One region of the Aquitalea sp. genome, then DNA from elsewhere that is predicted to be linked to it. Evidence: riboswitches for the same ligand, from Rfam matches in the RefSeq annotation. Region 1 holds a riboswitch; the other holds the start of a gene.
The links. A riboswitch is a leader RNA that binds a small molecule or an ion and turns the genes downstream of it on or off. The one in region 1 is predicted to bind thiamine pyrophosphate.
Positions count from the first base shown of each region.

Region 2: it holds a riboswitch for thiamine pyrophosphate, as region 1 does, so the genes downstream of both, QVF59_RS20605 (thiamine ABC transporter substrate-binding protein) here and thiC (phosphomethylpyrimidine synthase ThiC) in region 1, are expected to answer to the same signal.

Region 1 covers NZ_JASLFG010000057.1:62,568-70,037, forward strand. Annotated here, with positions in the region: gene ung (uracil-DNA glycosylase) at 1-117, opposite strand, end outside; gene QVF59_RS19370 (rhodanese-like domain-containing protein) at 246-572, opposite strand; gene QVF59_RS19375 (protein-L-isoaspartate O-methyltransferase family protein) at 572-1,231, opposite strand; TPP riboswitch at 1,350-1,497, shown strand; gene thiC (phosphomethylpyrimidine synthase ThiC) at 1,570-3,480, shown strand; gene QVF59_RS19385 (GNAT family N-acetyltransferase) at 3,839-4,291, shown strand; gene QVF59_RS19390 (EthD family reductase) at 4,453-4,767, shown strand; gene QVF59_RS19395 (winged helix-turn-helix domain-containing protein) at 4,764-5,975, opposite strand; gene QVF59_RS19400 (DUF2789 domain-containing protein) at 6,182-6,415, shown strand; gene QVF59_RS19405 (peptidase U32 family protein) at 6,661-7,470, shown strand, end outside.
Region 2 covers NZ_JASLFG010000061.1:75,464-82,933, reverse strand. Annotated here, with positions in the region: gene QVF59_RS20630 (methyl-accepting chemotaxis protein) at 1-1,034, shown strand, start outside; gene QVF59_RS20625 (YbaK/EbsC family protein) at 1,127-1,633, shown strand; gene QVF59_RS20620 (ABC transporter ATP-binding protein) at 1,642-2,595, opposite strand; gene QVF59_RS20615 (ABC transporter permease) at 2,597-4,144, opposite strand; gene QVF59_RS20610 (GNAT family N-acetyltransferase) at 4,141-4,710, opposite strand; gene QVF59_RS20605 (thiamine ABC transporter substrate-binding protein) at 4,710-5,717, opposite strand; TPP riboswitch at 5,774-5,865, opposite strand; gene QVF59_RS20600 (hypothetical protein) at 6,044-6,379, shown strand; gene QVF59_RS20595 (DUF1800 domain-containing protein) at 6,486-7,470, shown strand, end outside.

The DNA.
Region 1 (7,470 bases):
TTGCTGGTCGATCTGGCGCAGGCGGGCAAAGATGTCCGGGGCATGCAGGACAGCTTCCCAGGCCGGGTGTACCGGGGCCAGGGCCGGGGCGAGGTAGGGGAGGGATTGCTGACTCAAAACGGATTCCATTTTGTCGATTGATTGCCGGTTTGGATGGGGAAAACGGGGGACGGTTCCAAAACAAAAGCCATTCCCGCTGGCAGGAATGGCTTGCTTGTGCTGCGATCAGTAGCGGGCTGTCCGGCTCAGTAATGTGCCATGCCCGGGTCAACATCATTGGCCCAGGCTTCCACGCCACCTTGCAGGCTCAGTACCTGTTCGAAACCGGCATTGGCCAGATACAGGCCTACCTGATAACTGCGCACGCCATGATGGCAGACAGTGACGATGGTCTTGTCATCCGGCAGTTCGCTCATGCGCAGCGGAATCAGGTTCATCGGGATATGCAGCGAACCGGCAATGCTGGCCAGCTGCACTTCCCAGTCCTCGCGCACGTCCAGCAACAGCGGCTGTGCTGCCGTGCTGTCGGCGCGCCAAGCGGCCAGGTCGCGGGCAGTAATTTCCCGGATCATCAGAATACGAAACGTTCCGGCTCGATGGCTTCAGCCTTGGCCAGACGGGAAATACAGGTTTCGAACAGATTGGTTTCGCTGAAGGCGCTTTCGCTGACACGCTTGATCAGCTTGCAGCTCATGGCCGGCAGGTCACCCACCACCACAATCATGCGGCCACCTACAGCTAGCTGGGCTTTCAGGGTTTCCGGCACCACCGGCAGCGAACCGCCTACTACGATCACGTCGAACGGGGCTTGCTCCTTCAGGCCATCCAGGCCATTGCCTTCCACCAGGGTGACATTGCCGATGCCGGCTTTTTTCAGGCTGGCTGCAGCTGCTTCGCGGGTGGCGGCATTAATCTCAACGCTATATACGTGGCGGCCCAGCTTGGCCAGCAGCGCGGTCAGGTAGCCTGCGCCGGTGCCAACTTCCAGTACCTTGTCCTGCGGCTGTACGGCAACATCCTGTGCCAGACGCGCTTCCAGCTTCGGTTGCAGCATCTTGCCGCCGTTTGGCAACGGCAGTTCGGTGTCGACAAAAGCCAGCTGGCGCTTGTCGGCAGCGACGAAATCTTCGCGTTTCACGTGAAACAGCAGGTCCAGAATCTTGGGGTCAAGTACGTCCCACGGACGAATCTGCTGCTCGACCATGTTGAAACGGGCATTTTCAAAATCCATCAGCTTACTCCGAAGGGCTGGCTGCCAGCAGCAGTCAATCGGTATCCCGAAAAACCGGCCGCCCGGACAGCATGTCATGACGATAACTTGCGATTATCCCACATTTACCTTACCTTCACAGCATCGCTAGGGGTCCTGTGCGCTGTGTTGTGGTGTCCATATCCAGTCTGATTGTGGAATGTTGCCGCTTCATGTTGCACGGGTGAGAAATACCCTTGGAACCTGACCCGGTTAATCCCGGCGTAGGGAAGCGTCATCTGCATGGTTCCCACCTTTTCCCTGCAGCCGGCTTGCCGGATTTCGCTCCTTGCGCCGTTTCATCGCATGGAGGAAACCCGATGAACGCGCCCACCAAACTCAATGCAGCCATGACGGTCGATTCGGCCGCCATCCAGCCCTTGCCCAACTCCCGCAAGATTTATGTTGAAGGCAGCCGTGCCGACATCCGCGTGCCGATGCGCGAAATCAGCCAGAGCGACACCCCCACCCAGTTTGGCGGCGAGCAAAACCCGCCCATCTATGTGTATGACACCAGCGGCATTTATTCCGACCCGGCCGCCAAGATAGACATCCAGAGCGGCCTGCCCGCATTGCGTGCCGCCTGGATTGCCGAACGTGGCGACACCGAGCAGCTGGCTGGCCTGTCCAGTGAATATGGCCGTGCCCGCGAGGCCGACAGCAAGCTGGACGACCTGCGCTTCAACCTGACGCGCAAGCCGCGTCGTGCTTTGCCGGGCAAGAATGTCAGCCAGATGCACTATGCGCGCCAGGGCATTATCACCGCGGAGATGGAATACGTTGCCATCCGCGAAAGCCTGAACCGCAAGGCCTATATCGAGAGCCTGCAAGCGGCGGGTGGCAAGAACGCCAAGCTGCTGGAATTGATGACGCGTCAGCATGCCGGTCACAGCTATGGCGCTGCACTGCCGGAGGAAATCACCCCGGAATTCGTGCGCCAGGAAGTGGCTTCCGGCCGCGCCATCATCCCCAACAACATCAACCACCCGGAATCCGAGCCGATGATCATTGGCCGTAATTTTCTGGTGAAGATCAACGGAAATATCGGCAATAGTGCAGTAACGTCGTCGATTTCCGAAGAAGTGGACAAGATGACCTGGGGCATCCGCTGGGGTGCCGACACCATCATGGACTTGTCCACCGGCAAGAATATCCACGAAACCCGCGAGTGGATTCTGCGCAATTCGCCGGTACCCATCGGCACCGTGCCCATCTACCAGGCGCTGGAAAAGGTCAACGGCAAGGCCGAGGACCTCACCTGGGAAATCTTCAAGGACACGCTGATCGAGCAGGCCGAGCAGGGCGTGGACTACTTCACCATCCACGCCGGTGTGCTGCTGCGTTATGTGCCGCTGACTGCCAACCGCATGACCGGCATCGTGTCGCGCGGTGGTTCCATCATGGCCAAGTGGTGTCTGGCGCATCATCAGGAAAACTTCCTGTACACGCATTTCGAAGAGATTTGCGAAATCATGAAGGCCTACGACGTGGCCTTCAGCCTGGGCGACGGCCTGCGTCCGGGCAGTGTGTGGGATGCCAACGATGCGGCGCAGCTGGGTGAACTGAAAACCCTGGGCGAGCTGACGCAGATTGCCTGGAAACACGATGTGCAGGTGATGATCGAAGGCCCCGGCCATGTGCCGATGCAGCTGATCAAGGAAAACATGGACAAGGAACTGGAGTGGTGCCACGAAGCGCCGTTCTACACCCTGGGCCCGCTGACCACCGACATCGCTCCGGGTTACGACCACATCACTTCCGCCATCGGCGCGGCGCAGATCGGCTGGTATGGCACTGCCATGCTGTGCTACGTCACCCAGAAGGAACACCTGGGCCTGCCCAACAAGGATGACGTCAAGGAAGGCATCATCACCTACAAGCTGGCCGCCCACGCCGCCGACCTGGCCAAGGGCCACCCCGGCGCGCAGATTCGCGATAACGCCCTGTCCAAGGCACGTTTCGAATTCCGCTGGGAAGACCAGTTCAATCTGGGCCTGGACCCGGACAAGGCGCGCAGCTTCCACGACGAAACCCTGCCCAAGGACAGCGCCAAGGTGGCGCACTTCTGTTCCATGTGCGGCCCGCATTTCTGCTCGATGAAGATTACCCAGGACGTGCGCGAATTCGCCGCCCAGCAGGGCATCAGCGATGAAGCTGCGCTGCGGAAGGGCATGGAAGTGAAGTCGGTGGAGTTTGTGAAGGGTGGGGCCAAGCTGTACGACAAGATCTGATCTTGTTCATCACCTGACTTATCCACAGGTCTGGAAAAAACGGCAGCTGCGGCTGCCGTTTTTTGTGTCCGGGTTTTATCCACAACCATCGGCGATGCGCGCAGCCTGCTGCTGGTGTTCAATCTGCATTGCAAGAAAGAGTCGGAATTGCTGGACTTGCTGACGTGCAGAATCAGATCCTTTTAATTTCAATGTCTTGATGAATTAAGGCTGACTGTGGATAAATGACAGCTCTGCATCTTGCTGTGGATAAGCAGCTTGCCACTTGGCAAAGTGGTTCCATCCCTATTGTGTTCACTGGCTCTGCCCGTAGAGCCATAAGCCGTGCAGCATGGACGCTTATCCACAGGAGAGTGCCATGACCCAAGCCATATTCATCCGCCCGCTTGCCGCCGACGATTTTGCTGCCTGGCTGCCCTTGTGGCAGGGCTATCTGGATTTCTATCACAGCAGCCAGAGCAAAGCAGATACCGCCATTACCTGGCAGCGCTTTCTCGATGCGGCCGAGCCGATGCAGGCCTGGCTGGCCTGGCAGGGCGAGCGCGCGGTGGGCCTGGTGCATACGGTATTGCATCGCAGTAGCTGGACGCCGGGCAATTACTGTTATCTGCAGGATTTGTATGTACAGCCTGATGTGCGCGGCACGGGGGCCGGACGGGCGCTGATCGAGCAGGTGTATGCCTATGCGGCAGATGCCGGCTGCAGCCGGGTGTACTGGCTCACCCATGAAAGCAATGCCACGGCCCGTCAGCTGTATGACAGGCTGGCTGACAACCTGGGTTTTATCCAGTACCGCAAGCAGGTGGGTTAAGTGGCGTGGACAGGGTGTTGTTGCAGTGCTGCGCCGCCCTGTTTCCGTCTGCCCGGGCATGCCTTAGCCAGCTGCCAGGCGAGCATGTATCAGCGGTTTTGAGGCTGGAGTACCGGCCGGGATGCGATTATGCTGATGGCCTCGCCACCAAGGACATGGTCATGATCAACGTCAGCATTCTCTATCCGTATAGCGCTACTGCCCGTTTCGATTTCGACTACTACCTGCAACAACACATGCCGCTGGCCAGCAAGCTGTTGGCTCCGGCCTTGCTGGACATGCGGGTGGAGAAGGGCGTCAGCGGCAGCGAGCCGGGCAGTAAGCCCCATTTCACTGCGCTGTGCCAGTTGCAGTTTGAATCGGTGGAGTCGTTTCTTGCCGCCTTCATGCCGATCGCAGCGCAATTGCAGGGTGATATCGCCAATTACACCGATATCACGCCGCAGATCCAGTACAGTGAAATCTTGCTGGGCTAGTTTGTTTCAAGGTGAGCGGCCAGTTCGCTTGGCCCCTGCTGTAACACCAGCTGTGGCGTGCCGTGCCAGGCGGCCAGCTTGTGCAGCATGGCGGCCAGATCGCGGCACAGCTGGCCGGTGGGCTTGATGCCAGGCTCCAGATACAGATTCTTGATTTCAAACACGCCTTGCTGACGGTGGGCCTTGGCATCCATGCGTCCCACCAGCCGGCCACGGCTGAGCAGCGGCAGCACGAAATAGCCGAAGCGGCGCTTGGCCGCCGGGGTATAGCACTCAATGCGGTAATCAAAGCCAAACAGCTCGCTGGCGCGTTTGCGGTCCCACACCACCGGGTCAAACGGTGACAGCGTAGCGCTATGGGTGGATTTGAGCTTCCCTGCCGCAGCCTGTTGCAATTCGGCCTGCAGGCCGTGATGGACGAAAACATCGTGCTGCCAGCCTTCGATGCGGGCGGGAATCAGCTCCCCCTCATCCGCCAGCTGGTGTAGCAAAGCGTCGTACTTGCCCCGACGCAGCCGGTAGTAATCGGCCACCCAGCCGGCCTTGACCACGCCCAGCGCCCGGCAGCTATTGCGCACCATGTCGCGTTGCGTTGCCTCCAGACTGGGCAGATCGCGCGCATCGTCCCAATCCGGCATCACCCGTTCTGCCACATCGTAGACGCGCTGAAAGCTGCGTCGCTCCTTCACCATCAGTTGGCCCAGGGTGAACAGCACTTCCAGATGGCGTTTTTCCGGCTTCCAGTCCCACCAGCCATCCCCCTTGCCACTACTGCGTTTGAAGTCGGCAGAGCGCACCGGGCCGTGTGTACGGATTTTCTGCAGCAGTTCTTCTACTGCCGGCTGGTGTAGTTCCAGCCAGCGCTGCGGATATTTCCAGCCCATCTGCGCCGGGTCCAGCATGCGGTGGCGTAGCAGGCGGTAGTCTTCCCGTGGCACGAAGCAGGCTTCGTGCGCCCAGTATTCAAACACGGCACCGCTGGCCAGTGTGGTATCCAGCCAGGTCTGGTCGTAATGACCCAGTCGGCTGTACAGCACCAGATAGGGGCTGCGTGCCACCACGCTGATGGTATCGATCTGCAGCAAGGCCATGCGGCGGATGGTGGCCAGCACATCGGCTGGTGTGGCCTTCCGTCGCGGCGGGGTCTGCAGGCCCTGGGCAGCCAGGTGCAGCAGCCGGGCCTGGGGAAGCGAAAGATGCAAGGTCATGATGGGCGGCTGTAAGGGCAGGTGGCCAGACTATAGCAAGGCAGCTGCCTGGTCGGGACTGTAACGCAGCCGGTAGCGCTAGATCTGTCGGTGTCAGGCAACACCCGGGTCATTGCCGGGGCACACTCTGCATTTGAGGATTGCACAGCAGCAGGTAATAGGGCCATGCTGCTCATCTGCATCAGGAGCAAGAGGAAAACAAAATCATGGATACCGGCAAACATCAGCTGGAACAACTATTCGCCCAGCTAGGACTGGATAACGATGTTACTGCAATCAAGGTATTTCTGGCCCGTCACTGGCTGGAACCGGGCCAGGCCTTGCCGGATGCCGCTTTCTGGAAGCCGGCGCAGGCGGATTTCCTGCGTCAGGCCCTGGCTAGCGATGCCGAATGGGCTGAGGCCGTGGATGAGCTGGCGGTATTGCTGAGCCAGAAATAGTATTGGGCGGGGTTGATGAAAGCGCGGGCAGTTGCCATTGGCACTGTTCGCGCTTTTTGCATGCTTGTCGCCGCCGCTGGGGCCGTCCTGCCTAATGTAGGGAAATCAGTGGATGCCAAGCCTGGAAAATGCGGTGCGATCTTTGGTTGTGGCTATCTATAAGCTACTGATTACGTTATAATTCCGCCCCTTCCTGCGACTGGCATTTCTAGCAGGAAAGCCCTTTTTACAAGTCAGGAATTGTCATGAGTCTGCTGTCGCACCAGATCGAGCTGCTGTCCCCCGCCAAAACTGCCGAAATCGGCCGTGAAGCCATCCTGCATGGCGCGGATGCGGTGTATATCGGCGGCCCCGGTTTCGGTGCCCGGCACAATGCCAGCAACAGTCTGGAAGACATTGCCGGGCTGACGCAGTTTGCCCACCGCTACCATGCGCGCATTTTTGCCACGCTCAACACCATCCTGCATGACGCCGAGCTGGAAGCGGCGCGCAAGCTGATCTGGCAGCTGTACGATGCCGGGGTGGACGCGCTGATCATCCAGGACATGGGCATCCTGCAGATGGACCTGCCGCCCATCCAGCTGCATGCCTCCACCCAGTGTGATATCCGCGATGCCGACAAGGCGCGCTTTCTGGCCGATGCCGGCCTGTCCCAGCTGGTGCTGGCGCGCGAACTGAGCATTCCCGACATCAAGCGCATTGCCGCCCGCGTGGGTGATGCCGCCACCATTGAATACTTCATCCACGGCGCGCTGTGCGTGGCCTTCTCCGGCCAGTGCTATATCAGCCATGCCGATACCGGCCGCAGCGCCAACCGTGGCGATTGTTCGCAAGCCTGTCGCCTGCCGTACACCCTGACTGACAAGGACGGTGGTGTGGTGGCCTTCGACAAGCATTTGCTGTCGATGAAGGACAATAACCAGAGCAAGAACCTGGAAGCGCTGCTGGATGCCGGCGTGCGTTCGCTCAAGATCGAAGGCCGCTACAAGGATGTGAGCTATGTGAAGAACATCACCGCGCACTACCGTCTGCTGCTGGATGAAATCATCGAGCGT
Region 2 (7,470 bases), on a different contig from region 1:
TGATCATGCTGGCGGACACCACGCCGGACAACACCATTTTCTACATGAACCGCACCGCACGCGATGCATTGGCACAGCATCGCAATATGATGAACCAGAAGTTTCGCTCCGGCGTGGATGTCAACAATGCCTTCATGCACAGCATCCATCAGTTTCACCGCGACCCGGAACGAATCCGCCAGATCCTGCGCGATATCGCAGCGCGGCGCATCAACCACCACGAGGCGCTGATTCCGGTTGGCAGCGTCACCTTCAAAACCAAGGTGTTTCCCATCTGGGACGAACAGGACAGCAACAAGCTGCTGTGCTTCATGGCCAGCTTTCAGGACATTTCCTCGGAACTGGAAGCACAACGCTTGCGCGATGCCAATGACCAGCGCCGGCTGTTTCTGGAAGATCGCATCGACGAGTTGTCCAGCAATATCCAGGCCATGACCACCACCATAGAAATGGTGGCCCAGCGCACCTCCTCCGCCTCCAACTCCTCGGAGGAAATGCTCAAGCGTGCACGCGATGGCAAGGGCATGATCGAAAACAATGCCACGGCCATGCGTGCGGTCAGCAAGCTGGTAAGCAGTACCGCAGATAATCTGGGTTCGCTGGGCCAGCAATCGGAAACCATCGGCCAGATTGTCAGCGTGATCAAGGACATCGCCGACCAAACCAATCTGCTGGCCTTGAATGCCGCCATAGAAGCCGCACGGGCCGGGGAGATGGGGCGCGGCTTTGCCGTGGTGGCGGACGAGGTACGCAAGCTGGCCGAGCGCACCACCAAGGCCACCCAGGAAATCGGCACCATGATTCGCGACATCCAGCAGGAGGTAAGCAGCAATATCAGCGCCATGGACAAAGGGCGCGAACAGGTAAAGACCACAGAACGTGACTTTGCCGCTGCCGAGGCGGCCATCGCCGCCATTGTTGAAGAAATCAACCGGGTGCGCGATGTGGTAATAGAAATCGCCAACGCGGCTGAAGAACAGGCAGCCACTGCGCAGGATATCAGCGACAAGCTGGGAGAAATCGCCCGTCACTGATACCGACACCACCCGGCAGGCAGCCCTCTTGCCAGCGCTACTGCCTGCGTTTACTGTGAGGGCTGTTCTCTCCAGCCCTTTTCTTTAAATTCATGAGCCTGCAATCCGTCCGCGATTTTTTTGCCAGCCGCCAACTGGACATCCCCATCATTGAACTGGAAGTCAGCACCGCCACCGTGGCGCTGGCCGCCGAAGCCCACGGCGTGGAGCCGGGGCGCATTGCCAAAACCCTGTCTTTTCGCCTGAATGGCGGCGAGGTGATCATTCTGGTCACCCGTGGCGATGCCCGCATCGACAACCGCAAGTTCAAGGAAGCCTTTGGCAAGGGCAAGATGCTGGCAGTGGAAGAAGTGGTGGAACTGACCGGCCACCCGGTAGGTGGTGTCTGCCCGTTTGGCCTGGCCCAGCCGCTACCGGTATATATGGATGCCTCGCTGCGCGACTTTGACGAGGTACTCCCGGCTGCCGGAGCCATTCACAGCGCGGTACGCATCACCCCGGCGCTGATGGCCGAGATTACCGATGCCCGCTGGGTGGATGTGTGCCAGCCCAGTGCCGATAGCGGCAGCGTCAGCACACTCACCGCCGCAGCCAGTTAAGCCGCTTTTCAGGCGGCGGCATAGCGCAGCATGGCGCTGCGGTCTATGCCTACCGCCAGCGTACCGCCCACCTGCAAGTTGGCACCATAGCGCGCCAGCTCACGGGCCGACAGGGTCAGCGTCAGCTCCCCTTGTGTGCTGGCCACTGTCACCCGCACGCCATCGGCCAGCTGGATGATGCGTTGTACCTGTGCCAGCGGCTGGTCCGCGCCCAGGCACAGGGCCTGCTCCGGCACCACGCCCTCCTCCAGCACGTTTTCATAGCCGATAAAGCGCGCCAGCCACGGTGTGGCCGGTGCTGCCAGCAGTTGCGCCGGGCTGGCACATTGCACAATGCGGCCATCCTTGAGCACGGCCACCCGGTCGGCCAGGGCAAACGCCTCTTCCCGGTCGTGGGTCACCAGCATGGCCGGCATGCGCTGACGCTGTAATTGCTGGCGGAACTCCAGCTGCAACTGGCGGCGCAGGTCGGCATCCAGGCTGGAAAACGGCTCGTCCAGCAACAGCAGCCGCGGTGTGGTCACCAGCGCCCGCGCCAGTGCCACGCGCTGTTGCTCGCCACCGGACAAGGTCCACACCTTGCGCGTTTCCATGCCGGCCAGCCCCAGTTGCTGCAAGCAGGCGCGCGCCTGCTGCTGTGCCGCCGGGCGGGCCAGGCCGCGCTCACGCAGGCCGAAGCAGACATTACCCAGCACATCCAGATGCGGAAACAGCGCAAAGTCCTGAAACATCAGCGCAAAGCCACGCTGTTCCACCGGCACCGCAGCCAGGTCCTGCCCGGCAAACAGGATACGCCCGCTATCTACCGGCTCCAGCCCGGCAATCATCTTCAGCAAGGTGCTCTTGCCGCCACCGGACGGCCCCAGCAAGGCCAGTACCTCGCCCTCGGCCAGTTGCAGGCTCAGCCGGTCGGCCACCAGCTTGTCGCCAAAGCGCTTGCATACCCCATCCAGTTGCAGCATGTCAGGATTCCTTTTTGAATTGGCGCTCGGCAGTCGATGGCCATTCGATCGCCACAAACGCCAGCAAGGCCAGCAGCATCAGCACGGCGGACAACAACATGGCCAGCGCGGCATTGTCCGGACCGGGACGGCCCAGCCGCTGGTAAATCAGCGTGGTGAGCGTCAGCCACTCCGGGCGCGACAAAAATAGCGTGATGGCAAACTCGCCCAGCGCGGTGGCGGCGGCAAAAGCCAGGCCACGGCGGAAAGCCGGTTGCAGCAAGGGCCACAGCACGCGGGTAAAGGTTCGCAGCGGCGATGCGCCCAGACTGCGTGCCGCCTGCAGCCAATGCGGCGGCAGGCTGTCCAGCGCACCGGCCAGGCTACGGGCAACAAAGGGATAGGCCAGCAAGGCATAGGTGGCCAACAGCAAGGCCAGGCTGGCCGTCCATTGCGGATAAAGCAGCAACAGGCCAAACGCCAGGCACACCGGGGATACGATAAAGGGCAGAAAGGCCATGGCGCGCAAGGCCAGGCTGGTGTGTGCGGCCAGTGCATGCAGGCAGCCCAGCCCCGCCGCCAGCAGCACCGCCAGCGCGCTGAAGCGGGCAGAGTTGACCAAGGCCAGACGCACATCTTCATCCGCCAGCATCTCCGGCCCCAGCAGCCACCAGGCCTGAGCGGCCTTCCACAGCACGGCCAGCAGCGGCAAACCGCCAAACAACAGCAGCACCGCCAGCGCGGCCAACAGTTGCAGCCATTGTGCGCCATGCGGTGGGCGCGGCGGCAGCGGGTCCACCTTCAGCGGTGCAGCCAGCCTGCGTTCCAGCCAGGCATACAGCGTGGCCATCAGCCCGGTCACCAGCAGCATCAGCAAGGCCAGCGCACCGGCATCCGCCAGATTCAGCTCGTAAGCCACCAACTGGTAGATTTCCACCTCCACCGTGGCATAACGCTGTCCGCCCAGCAGCAGCGCCAGACCAAAACCGGAAAAGCAATACAAAAACACCAGGCACAGCGCCGACCACAACCAAGGCCGCACTGCCGGCCACTCCACCCGCCAGAACACCCGCCACGGCGTGGCGCCCAGTGTGCGCGCCGCCGCAATCCGGCTGGCCGGTATCTGGGACAAGCCTTCACACGCGGCACGAATCACCAGTGGCAGATTGAAAAACAGATTGCCGTACAGCAACAGCCAGGGCGTGTCCTGCAGATTGATGCCAAGCAAGCCTTGCGGGCCGAACAGCGCCAGCACGCCCATGCCCGCCACCAGCGTGGGCATGACAAAGGGCAGCATCAGCAGGCGCAATGTCAGGCTGCGCCCCGGAAACTGATAGCGCGCCAGACACCAGGCCAGCGGCAGGCCCACCAGCAGCGCGGCCACACAGCTGGCCGCAGCTTGCAGCAGGGACCAGACAATACGCCATTGCAGGTAGGAATCGGCCAACAGGCCAACAGAAAACTGCCCCTGCCCCTCTTGCAGCAAACGCAGCAAGGGCAGGATGGACATCAGCAGCAAAAAGGCCAGCGGCAACAGCGCCAGCGCAAAGGTACGGCGGCGCGCTGTCATGCATGGTCCTGCTGGAAAGGCCAGTCGGCCACCAGTACGTCTTCCGGACCGTCCTCCGGGTCGTCCACCCGCTCCAGCCAGCGAAAGCCCAGCCGGGCCGCCAGTTGCTGCGAGGGCAGATTGTCCGGGCTGATGGACAAGACAAAACGCTTGACCCCGGCGGTGTGCGCCGCCCAGTCGGCACAGGCCAGCAAGGCTTCGGTGGCATAGCCCTGACGACGGAATGCCGGCAGCACGGTATAGCCCAGCTCCACATCACCGCGCCCCTTCAGATAAGGGTGGCCCGGGCAGGTATGAAAGTTGATATGCCCCACCAGCTGGCCGGTTTCGCGCAACAGCATGGCGCGCATCGACCATGGCGCATAGTCCGGCTCGTTTTCCATCTGGTCCAGCCGCAGCGACATCACGGCCGCTTCCTCCAGCCAGCAGATGGGCAAGGGTGCGCCCAGCCAGCGCGCCGCTTCGGCCAGCCGCGCCTGCATGCTGGCCCGCAGCATGTCCGGCGTCAGATGACGCAGGATCAGCCGCGGGCTGAGGATGTCGGCAATCACGGGGCCAGTCTGCATTACTGGCCGGACTTCAACACGATGCGGGTCCACTTGCCCACCCAGGCGGTGGTCTTGGCGGCAATCTGGCGGCTATCCGGCGTGGTGTGCGCCGTCGGCTTTTCTGCATGCTGGAATACCGGGTCCAGCGCAGTGCCCGGCTGCACCGGGTACATCCACATGCTGGTGGGAATATCCTTCTGCACTGCGTCCGAACGCAGGAATTCGACAAACTTGCGCGCCAGTGCCGCTTCCTTGCCGCCCTTCACCAGCGCCGCGCCTTCCACTTGCTGGAACACGGCACCGGGCAACAACAGGTTGCCCGTTGGCGAAGCGGTCAGTTTTTCCTTGCTGTAGAACACTTCCGCCGCCGGGCTGGTGGCATAGCTCACCACGATGGGGCGGGCACCGCCATTGCGGGAGAAATCGGTGTAATAGGCTTCGGTCCAGCCCTTGCTCACCTTCACGCCGTTATCACGCAGCTTGCCCCAGAAAGCCATGGCCTTGGCCTCGCCCATGGCGGAAATGGTGGACAGCAAGAATGCCAGGCCGGGGCTGGAGGTGGCCGGGTTTTCCACCACCAGCAGGTCCTTGTAGGCCGGGCGGGTCAGGTCATCCAGTGTTTTGGGCAGCGGCAGCTGCTTTTTGGCAAACCAGGCCTTGTCGTAGTTGAGCGTGACATAGCCGTAATCGATGCTCACCGCGCCGGGCAGCGACACCACGCCGCCCTTGTCGCTCATCGGCAGCAGCACGCCAGCGGCCTCGGCCTTGCCAATCAGGGTATTGTCGATGCCGTACACCACGTCGGCAATCGGGTTGGCGCGGGTCAGGATCAGCTTGTTGACCATCTCCCCGGCATCCCCTGCCTTGATGATGCTCAGCTTGACGCCGTTCTGCTTTTCAAACTCGGCCAGCAGCAGCTTGGCCACGGCAAAAGAACTATGGGTGAGCACACGCAGCTCGGCTGCGTTTACCAGTGATGCGGCCAGCAGCGCAGCCAGCAAGGTGGTGGTTTTGAACAATTGCATGACATTCTCCGTGCGACAAAGCGCAATCGCAGGAGCAAGCGAAACAACAGACGGGTTGGCCTTCTGCATCACGCTCCCTCCGCTGGCATTATCCAGTTCAGGTTCTAGGGTGTTTCTCAGCCCGCGCGGGGCACCCCTGGTGATTGGCGGCATCCTTCAGATACCTGCCGACATGTTCGCTTACAAGGCGTTACCCGTTTTTCACGAAAATTAACACCCTGCCGCCAACAAACAATGGATTGTACACACTTTCCCGCCATGATGAATTCACAACAACAGCACGCTTGTTCAACCAGAATCACCAGATAACCCGAAGGAGCACTACCATGAAACTGTATACCCGCATCATGCTGATCAGCCTGTCCGCCGTCACCTTTGCCAGCCTGTCCGCCAGCGCATCGGCCGAAACCGAATTGCAAAAACAGCACCCGCGCCGCGCCGAGGTGAACCACCGTCTGGCCAATCAGGACAAGCGCATCCATCAGGAACGCAAGGAAGGCGAAATCAGCAAGCAACAAGCGCACGAACTGCACCAGCAAGACCGCGCCATCCGCCGCCAGGAACGTGCCGATGCCCGCAAGAACCACGGCCACATCACCAAGCAGGAACAAAAAAACCTGAACCAGGAAGAAAACACGGTCAGCAAGGAAATCGGCAAGTAAAATCCAGCCATGGGCAGGCTGCCTGCCAGCCCATTCTTACCGCCCCGCAGCACAGGCCGCGACTGCCAAGCCGTGTTGCGGGCCGGTTTTTGCTGCGAGGCCATCCGTGAACATTGTCATCCGTCTGCTACTGCTTGCCATGCTGCCACTGCAAGCCTGGGCCGGCATCGGCGAGGCCGGTGCGCGCCACTTGCTGTCCCGAACCGGTTTCGGGGCCAATCCAGCGCAAATTGCCCTGTATGCACCGCTCAGCCGCCAGCAGGCGGTGGACCGGCTGCTCGATCACCTCAGCTATAGCGCCCTCACCACCCCTCCCGCCTGGGTCAACGAACCGTTTGAACGACCAGGCAAACCCAATCTGACTGAAGACGAAAAGAAAGCCCTGCAAAAAGAGCGCAACGAACATGCGCAGGAATTGCGCAGCTGGTGGCTGGAGGAAATGCGCATCAGCCCCAGCCCGCTGACCGAAAAGATGACGCTGTTCTGGCACAACCATCTTGTTTCCGGGCTGGACAAGGTGGGCGTGCCGCAGCTGATGTATCAACAGAATGTGTTGCTGCGCCGTCAGGCGCTGGGCAATTTCGGCCAGCTATTACATGCCATCGCCCGCGACCCGGCCATGATGCGCTACCTGGACACGGTGAATAACCGCAAGGGCCAGCCCAATGAAAACTTTGCCCGCGAGGTGATGGAACTGTTCACCCTGGGCGAAGGCCATTACAGCGAGCAGGACATCCGCGAAGCCGCCCGCGCCTTTACCGGCTGGTCGCTGGACAAGGACTTCCAGTTTGTCTACCGGCCGAACCTGCATGACAACGGCGACAAGACCATCTTTGGCCAGCAGGGCAATTTCGATGGCGACGACGTGCTGGACATGCTGCTGCGCAAGCCGCAAACCGCCCGCTTTGTCACTCTCAAGCTATGGAAATACCTGGTCTCCCCCACCCCGAACGAGGCCGACATCCAGCGCCTGTCCGCGCTGTTTTACCGCGACAATTATGAAATGCGCCCGCTGCTGCGCGCCATGCTGCTCACCCCGGCCTTCTGGAACAGCCAGGGCCAGCTGGTGAAATCGCCGGTGGAACTGACCG